DNA from 2 places in the Citrobacter sp. U14242 genome. Region 1 is predicted to be linked to the other one. Evidence: predicted binding sites of a transcription regulator. Region 1 holds the regulator's gene; the other holds the start of a gene.

Region 1 (4,464 bases):
TGAATTGAAGCCGCAATTTAAAGGTCGTGCGCGTGATTTCCTCTACGCTGCTGCTCACGAAGGGGTGATGGTGCTGAATGCCGGGCCGGACGTGATGCGTTTTGCGCCGTCGCTGGTGGTAGAGCAGGCTGATATCGATGAAGGGATGCAGCGCTTCGCGCAGGCGGTCGAGAAAGTGGTGGGTTGATCGCCTGTTTGCCGGATAAGGCGCTTGTGCCGCCATCCGGCAAACCTCTTAACCTTTCATATCCCGCAGCCGCCTGCTAAGCCAGATACCGTGGTGCGGTCGCTGGCGCCAGGCAACAGAAGAGATGGTGTGCATGGTATTAAGATGCCCCAGTATTCGTTGTAGATGCTGCTCAAGCGTACTTAATGGGCCGTGTGAGAGCATCTCTGGTGATTCGAGAATATTCACATCACCTGAACTTCCCGGCCCGTCATATTCCAGCCGCTGTTGACAGCGCTGGAGCGCAATTTCGCAGGATTCCAGATATCGCTGCGCCAGATCCGGCGTCAACATCGTGTGCTCTCTTGCCAGGGTAGTCATTGCATTGATGTGCTCGACGATGAACTGGCTGTGTGTAACCCACAGTTTCATATCTGCCAGATAGTGCGAGTTAAACCCGGGTTCCTGCATGGCCTGGTTTAATGAGTTAAACAGCGTGTTTTGCGCCTGGTTGACCCGCATGCGCTGATACGCCAACGGTGTGGCTTGCGGATCGTTGCTGAGGATTAGGCGGATGGCTTCTTGATCTGCTCCTAGTGCATCGTGAGCGTTCTTACGTAGTAAACCACTCTGCCATTGCGGCCACAGCCAGAGCGTACCGCCAAAGGCGATCAAACAGCCGATCACGGTGTCGACAAATCGGGGCACGATAAACTGTTCCCCGTTCAACGTCAGTAACTGCAGGGTATATACCGCCGTGACCGTAAAGCCCACGGTGGCCCAGCCATAGTTTTTGCGGATGATCAGATAGCTCACCAGGGTTATCAGCAGCATAGCTGCCAGCGTGAAGCCCTCAGGAATATGAAAGTGCAACGTAACACCCGCAATCACCAGTCCGACAAGCGTGCCCACCGAGCGGTGTAAAATACGCACCCGGGTTGCGCCGTAGCCATTCTGAGTGACGAACAGTATCGTCATCAGGATCCAGTAAGGTTTTGGCAGGTGTAAAGCGCTACCCATCAGGCTGGCGATACTCAACATGACGCTGATGCGTCCGGCGTTACGCAGCGCCGGAGATTTCAACGACAAATAGTTTTTCAGTGCCGGAATTAACGGTAATCGACGCTGTTTATCAGCCATCAAATCCCGGGCATATAGTGGGCGTTGGGTACGCAGCACACGGGCAATGCGGCTGAAATGCCAGTAGCAAAATTGTCCCACCGGATTATCCGGGTGCTGCCGGGCAATCTTCTCCAGGGTGCCTATCTGCTTTTCCATCGAAAAACGCGTTGGCAAGCGGTGGTACAAAATGTCATCAGCCAGTACGCGCAGGCGTTCGGCAACGGTGCGAGCGTTCCAGCGAATCACCTGTTCAGCATGACTGCGTTCAACAAGCTTCTGCACTTCTTCGGGTTGATGCAGGCTGACGGAAATATGTTCCTGTAAATCCAACGCTTCCTGGAAAACACGTAGCAAGCGTTTGTATTCATTATTGTGATGTGCCGACAGCATGTGCATTTGCTGGTAGCACTGGGTAATCAGATCCACGGCTTTTTGTTGACGGACCAGCAGGGGCGGTAGTGCTTTTTCGGGATCGGTATGCTGGGTCAACATGCTGTATTTGGCCTCACAGTAATCGGCTAATTCGCGGTACAACAAACTGAGTGATTCGCGCAGCGGTTGTTCACGCCACATCCAGAACCAGAACCAGTTAAACAGGCCGTACCATACTGTCCCCAACGCGTAGATCAGCAGTGGTTCCCAGACGGGCATGTTCCCGGCCAGACTCAGTGTGAAAATCGCCGCGATCAGTGAGGCGGGCAGAAGTCGTGCATGCAACGGGCTTAGCTCGGCGGTCACACCGAGAATCAGCGTCAGGCCGGTGAGGATCAGCGGCAGCGGTATCGTTTGTGCCAGCAGTAACTGCATGATCAGGCTGCAGCCGGCAAACAGCGAGGCGCCAATAACTAAGCGTTTGAAAAAGCGCTTATGCGGGGTATCAAGACCGGCAATGTTGCAGCAGGCGGGGACGAGGGAGAAAAGCAGTCCCAAATGAAGCTGACCAATGATAAGACCGACAGCCACAGGTAAACATAGCACCAGCGTCTGTCGTAGTGCGTAGTTGATCTCGGGGTGATAAATCAGTCTTCGCCACATCGGAGCAAACAAAAATGGCGCATTACTGCGTAACACGCCATGTCGATGGGATTAACGCGTGCCGTAGACGACGATGGTCTTACCATGCGCGGAGATCAGGTTCTGATCTTCCAGCATCTTCAGGATACGACCAACGGTTTCACGGGAACAGCCAACGATCTGGCCAATTTCCTGACGGGTGATTTTAATCTGCATGCCGTCCGGGTGGGTCATCGCGTCAGGCTGTTTCGCCAGGTTCAGCAGAGTCTGGGCGATACGACCGGTTACGTCGAGGAAGGCAAGGTTGCCCACTTTTTCAGACGTTACCTGCAGACGACGAGCCATCTGAGAAGACAGGCGCATCAGAATATCCGGGTTAACCTGGATTAATTGACGAAATTTTTTGTATGAAATTTCAGCGACTTCACATGCGGTTTTGGCTCGTACCCAGGCGCTACGTTCCTGGCCTTCTTCAAACAGGCCTAGTTCACCAATGAAATCGCCCTGATTCAGATAAGAAAGGATCATTTCTTTCCCTTCTTCATCTTTGATCAGCACTGCCACTGAGCCTTTAACGATGTAATACAACGTTTCCGCTTTTTCACCCTGGTGAATCAGCGTGCTCTTCGATGGGTACTTATGAATATGGCAATGAGACAAGAACCATTCGAGAGTCGGGTCTGTTTGCGGTTTGCCAAGCACCATGCGCGGTTATCCTCTGTTATAAGCTGTCTCCAGAGCCAGAAAACGACGCTGCCTCTGGGGTTGCAAAAATATGCTTCCCGCTACCTGGGAAAGGGGCTGCTAAAAAGTGAACTGCAGCCTGTAATGTGATGTCCTCTGCATACCTGCAGTACGCCAATGTATTACTGTAGCGTCCTGACTGTTTTAGCATAGCTTTCGCCGTGTGTCTCCTGGTGTCTCGCTTCAGCATGACGCAGGTCGCCTTCCGTTGCGAGAATTGTTATGTACGCGTAATCTGTCAGGAAAATTGAAACATTGGAGTTACGAAATATGCAAGCGCGTGTAAAGTGGGTTGAGGGGTTAACCTTCCTCGGTGAGTCCGCCTCAGGCCACCAAATTTTGATGGACGGTAACTCTGGTGATAAAGCGCCGAGCCCGATGGAGATGGTATTAATGGCGGCAGGGGGGTGTAGCGCCATTGATGTCGTGTCGATCCTGCAAAAGGGTCGCCAGGATGTCACCAACTGCGAAGTGAAGCTCACCTCTGAGCGTCGTGAAGAAGCACCGCGTCTGTTTACCCACATCAATCTGCATTTCATCGTGACGGGGCGCGACCTGAAAGATGCCTCTGTGTCTCGGGCGGTTGATCTTTCTGCTGAGAAATATTGCTCCGTGGCGTTGATGCTGGAAAAAGCGGTGAATATCACCCATTCCTATGAAGTGATTGCTGCTTCGTGATGCCATGCCTGATGGCGTTACACTTATCAGGCCTACAGGATATAAACGTGTAGGCCGGATAAAGCATCAGCCGCCATTCGGCAAAAGAACACATTACTCGATCTTCTTCCCTTCCATCAGCCTCTGCACCAATGGCAGCATGATCAGCTCCATCGCCAGCCCCATCTTGCCGCCTGGCACGACTAACGTATTAATATGGGAAATGAATGAACCCTGAAGCATAGCCAGCAGCCAGGGATAATCGATGCCTTCCAGATTACGAAAATGAATCACTACAAAGCTCTCATCCAGCGACGGAATACTCTTTGCCGCAAAGGGGTTGGAGGTGTCGACGGTGGGCACACGCTGAAAGTTAATATGCGTGCGGGAAAACTGCGGCGTAATGTAATTGATATAATCGTCCATTGAGCGTACGACCGAGTCCATTACTGCCTCGCGGGAGTGACCGCGTTCGCTGGTATCGCGGGTGAGTTTCTGGATCCACTCCAGGTTCACTATAGGGACAACACCAACAAGCAGATCGACATGCCGCGCCACATTTTGTTGCGGGGTTACTACACCGCCGTGCAAGCCTTCATAGAACAGCACGTCCGTCGGTTCAGGCAGCGGCTGCCAGGGGGTAAATGTGCCCGGAACCTGATTCCACGGAACGGCTTCATCATACGTGTGCAGATATTTTCGTGACTGGCCTTTGCCCGACTGACCGTACTCGATGAAGGTGTGTTCCAGCAGGCTGAAAT
Region 2 (4,464 bases), on a different contig from region 1:
CCCTGTCAGTTGCAGATGACATGCGCTATCCCAGGCCTTTAGATCGAGCATTGCACCGTCACAAACCGGTAGCAACTTTTGCCAGCCGGTTTCGCTCAGCATGCCGTTACTGTCTACCAGGCAGGTGAGATGCTGCAGATGCGGATCGCTTTTGATCGCACCAAATAGCGCAATAATAAATGGTAACTGTGTTGTCGCCTCACCACCGCTGACCGTCATTCCTTCAATAAACGGCGAGGCTTTACGAACATGCTGCAGCACCTCATCCACGCTCATGGTCAGCGTCATCGGCGTGGCCTGCTGAGGACACATATGCAGGCAGGTGTCGCATTGCTGGCAAATATCAGATTGCCACCCTACTTTTCCCGCGCTCAGACTTAACGCTTCATGCGGGCAATGCAGCACACATTCCCCGCAATCGTTGCAGCGGCCCATCGTCCACGGATTGTGGCAATTTTTACAGCGCAGATTGCACCCCTGCAGGAACAGGGCCAGACGACTGCCTGGCCCGTCGACGCAGGAGAAGGGAATCAGCTTACTTACTGAAGCGCATCTGCTGTTCATGACTAATCACACGAGGTTGTCGTTCCAGAATACGCGTATTGCGCGCGGCTTCTTCGCCCAGCCAGGTGGTGTTGGTACGTGAACCTTCGGTACGGTATTTTTCCAGATCCGACAGGCGCACCATATAGCCGGTGACGCGAACCAGATCGTTGCCGCTCACGTTGGCGGTAAACTCACGCATACCGGCGTTGAACGCGCCGAGGCAAAGTTGTACCAGCGCCTGTGGGTTACGTTTGATGGTTTCGTCCAGCGTGAGAATATCGCTGATCCCGGCGTGATAATACGCATGATGCGGCGCGACGGTTTGCAGATGGGTGATGGGATCGGGTTCATCACCATATGGCAGACGCGCGCCCGGCGTGGTGCCGATATCAGAACTGATGCCTGACTGCGCATGCAGCATCGCGCGCTGCTTCCAGCCATATTTCACCGGTGTGTTGTTAACAAAGTTGGCGAGCTGGGCACTAATACGATAACCAAGCTGGTTAGCGTACTCCTCTTTGCCGTAACGCGCGTTGTGTCCTGCTTGCTCACACAGCAGGTTTACGGCTTCTGCCAGGCCATACATGCCAAACATCGGCACAAAACGTTCGGGATCGATCAACCCTTCCTGTACCAGGAAGCTATTCTCAAAGAAATGTGATTTCTCGTAGAGGAATTCACATCGTGAATCAATGATGGCGATTTGCTGTTGGCAGTAATGCGGTAGGGTGCGCGTAAAGAAGTCATCGACAGAGGTGCTGCGTTCTGCAATGGCTTTCAGATTGAGTCTGACCAGTGTGCTTCCACCGCCCGCCAGCGGCAGTGAGTTGTAACAACTGACGACGCCATAGTGGCCTTTTGTGAAAATTTTATCATTTTCAGGGCCGTTAGAAATGTGCGGTTTACTGCATTCGCAGATATTTTTCGCGACGTTGAGCAGTAGATCATCAGGAGTAATTTGCGGATCATAAATAAATGTCAGATTGGGCGAAACCTGCTTTAACTCTGCATCTGCGCGTAAAATTGCCCGTGTTACAGGCGTGTCGGCAGGACCGATATTGGCGTGCATAAATGCATCAGGCAGCGTTCTGTCGAGATAACGCCAGAAACGTTTTATTCGAATATCGATCTCGTCTTGTGTTAGAATTTTAACATACGGTTGCAGCAACGCATCGAGTTGACCGAGGTACACTGGCATCGACGTCACTGACGGGACGTGGTGGTAAAGAATGGTGAGTAAGGATAATGCGTCATCGAGATCCTCTGCTCCTTCCAGTTCCAGCCATGATGAACCGTTGGCCAGAAAACGCGCGTAGTCGGGTAAAATATAGCGCGGTTTGAACGGGGCATGACCTTCGTACATGTCGCAGATAACCCCGTCATCCAGCGCCTGGCGTGCTTCAGCAGGCAACTGTGGATACGGCAAAGCGTTTTCTGCCTCCAGTGCCAGAAAATGACGTTTTTGTTCAGGGCTGAGCACTGGACTGGTCACGATTTGTTGGCAGCGCTGTTGCAGTGCGAGTTCGCTTGACGTGGGCATCGTTAGTTCCTTTATGTACTGAAGGTTAAGCGCCATTGTAGGAAGCAACGCAGCGCCAACCTTTGATCCGGATGCGCCTGATGTCACCGCACGCCGCCAGTAAAGGTCATTTATTTGAAGTAGATCTCATTAGAGTAATGCAAATCTGTATGTGGTTTTCATTAACTGTGATGTATATCGAAGTGTGATAGCGAGCGGATGTTAGAATACTAACAAACTCGCAAGGTGAAATTTTATACGGCGATGCCGTTGGAGAATGTTATGACCGATTTAACAGCAAGCAGCCTGCGTGCCCTGAAACTGATGGACCTGACCACCCTGAATGACGACGACACCAATGAAAAAGTGATCGCGCTGTGTCATCAGGCAAAAACCCCGGTAGGTAACACGGCGGCAATCTGCATCTATCCGCGTTTCATCCCTATTGCGCGTAAGACGCTGAACGAGCAGGGCACACCGGACATCCGTATTGCCACCGTTACTAACTTCCCGCATGGCAACGACGATATCGAGATCGCGCTGGCAGAAACTCGCGCCGCGATTGCCTACGGTGCAGACGAAGTTGATGTGGTATTCCCGTATCGTGCACTGATCGCAGGCAATGAGCAGATTGGTTTCGATCTGGTTAAAGCCTGTAAAGACGCGTGCGCAGCAGCCAATGTGCTGCTGAAAGTGATCATCGAAACTGGCGAATTGAAAGAAGAAGCTCTGATTCGTAAAGCATCTGAAATCTCCATCAAAGCCGGTGCTGATTTCATCAAAACCTCTACCGGTAAAGTACCGGTCAATGCGACGCCGGAAAGCGCACGCATCATGATGGAAGTGATCCGCGATATGGGTGTTTCTAAAACTGTTGGTTTCAAACCGGCTGGTGGTGTGCGTACCGCTGAAGATGCGCAGCAGTTCCTGGCGATTGCCGATGAACTGTTTGGCGCTGACTGGGCCGATTCCCGTCACTACCGTTTTGGCGCATCCAGCCTGCTGGCTAGCCTGCTGAAAGCGCTGGGTCACGGCGACGGTAAGAGCGCAAGCAGCTACTAAGTTTTCATTGCCCATCGTAGGCCGGATCAGGCGCTAGCTGCCATCCGGCATCAATACGACCCGCCGGGGAGCACAGTGCTTTCCCGGCCCATAATCGGGAGGTTACCTTGTTTCTCGCACAAGAAATTATTCGTAAAAAACGTGATGGTCATGCGCTGAGTGATGAAGAAATTCGTTTCTTTATTAACGGTATTCGCGACAACACCATCTCTGAAGGGCAAATCGCCGCCCTGGCGATGACCATTTTCTTCCACGATATGACAATGCCAGAGCGTGTCTCGCTGACCATGGCAATGCGTGATTCAGGAACCGTGCTGGACTGGAAAAGTTTGCAGCTGAACGGCCCGATTGTGGATAAACACTCTACCGGTGGTGTAGGTGACGTGACGTCACTGATGTTAGGCCCGATGGTCGCAGCATGCGGCGGCTACATCCCGATGATTTCCGGGCGAGGCCTGGGTCATACCGGCGGTACGCTGGATAAACTGGAAGCCATTCCGGGATTTGATATCTTCCCGGACGACGCGCGTTTCCGTGAAATTATTAAAGACGTGGGTGTGGCGATAATTGGACAAACCAGTTCGCTCGCACCGGCGGACAAACGTTTTTATGCCACCCGCGATATTACCGCGACGGTGGATTCCATTCCGTTGATCACCGGTTCCATCCTGGCTAAAAAGCTGGCGGAAGGGCTGGATGCGCTGGTGATGGACGTCAAAGTCGGCAGTGGCGCCTTTATGCCGACCTATGAACTTTCAGAAGCCCTTGCCGAAGCGATTGTCGGTGTGGCGAACGGTGCAGGCGTGCGTACCACCGCACTGTTAACGGATATGAACCAGGTGCTGGCTTCCAGCGCCGGTAACGCGGTTGAAGTCCGTGAAGCTGTGCAGTTCCTGACCGGCGAATACCGCAATCCGCGTTTGTTAGACGTCACCATGGCGCTGTGCGTGGAAATGCTGATCTCCGGCAAACTGGCGAAAGATGATGCTGAAGCCCGCGCGAAGCTGCAGGCGGTGCTGGATAACGGTAAAGCGGCAGAAATTTTTGGCCGCATGGTTGCGGCGCAGAAAGGCCCAACCGACTTCGTGGAAAACTATGCGAAGTACCTGCCGACGGCAATGCTCAGCAAAGCGGTATATGCTGATACCGAAGGTTTTGTCAGCGCAATGGATACCCGTGCGCTGGGTATGGCGGTTGTTTCCATGGGCGGCGGTCGCCGTCAGGCTTCGGACACCATTGATTACAGCGTTGGTTTCACCGACATGGCGCGTCTGGGCGACAGCGTGGACGGTCAGCGTCCGCTGGCGGTAATCCACGCCAAAGACGAAGCCAGCTGG

The links. Region 1 encodes CRP, which controls carbon source genes, mostly activating them, when cyclic AMP is high. Its sites were predicted from a motif close to ATGTGANNNNNNTCACAT; they were not measured.
Region 2: deoC (deoxyribose-phosphate aldolase) is a predicted target of CRP. The motif match lies at 2,199-2,216, and genes of this name have one in related genera.

What each region holds. Positions count from the first base shown of each region.
Region 1 is NZ_JBKGLW010000002.1:44,252-48,715, reverse strand. It holds gene ACLJXE_RS03005 (aspartate aminotransferase family protein) at 1-187, shown strand, start outside; gene ACLJXE_RS03000 (YccS/YhfK family putative transporter) at 236-2,323, opposite strand; gene crp (cAMP-activated global transcriptional regulator CRP) at 2,375-3,007, opposite strand; gene ACLJXE_RS02990 (OsmC family protein) at 3,317-3,724, shown strand; gene ACLJXE_RS02985 (phosphoribulokinase) at 3,818-4,464, opposite strand, start outside.
Region 2 is NZ_JBKGLW010000007.1:74,825-79,288, forward strand. It holds gene ACLJXE_RS13045 (YjjW family glycine radical enzyme activase) at 1-564, opposite strand, end outside; gene ACLJXE_RS13050 (YjjI family glycine radical enzyme) at 536-2,086, opposite strand; gene deoC (deoxyribose-phosphate aldolase) at 2,348-3,127, shown strand; gene deoA (thymidine phosphorylase) at 3,235-4,464, shown strand, end outside.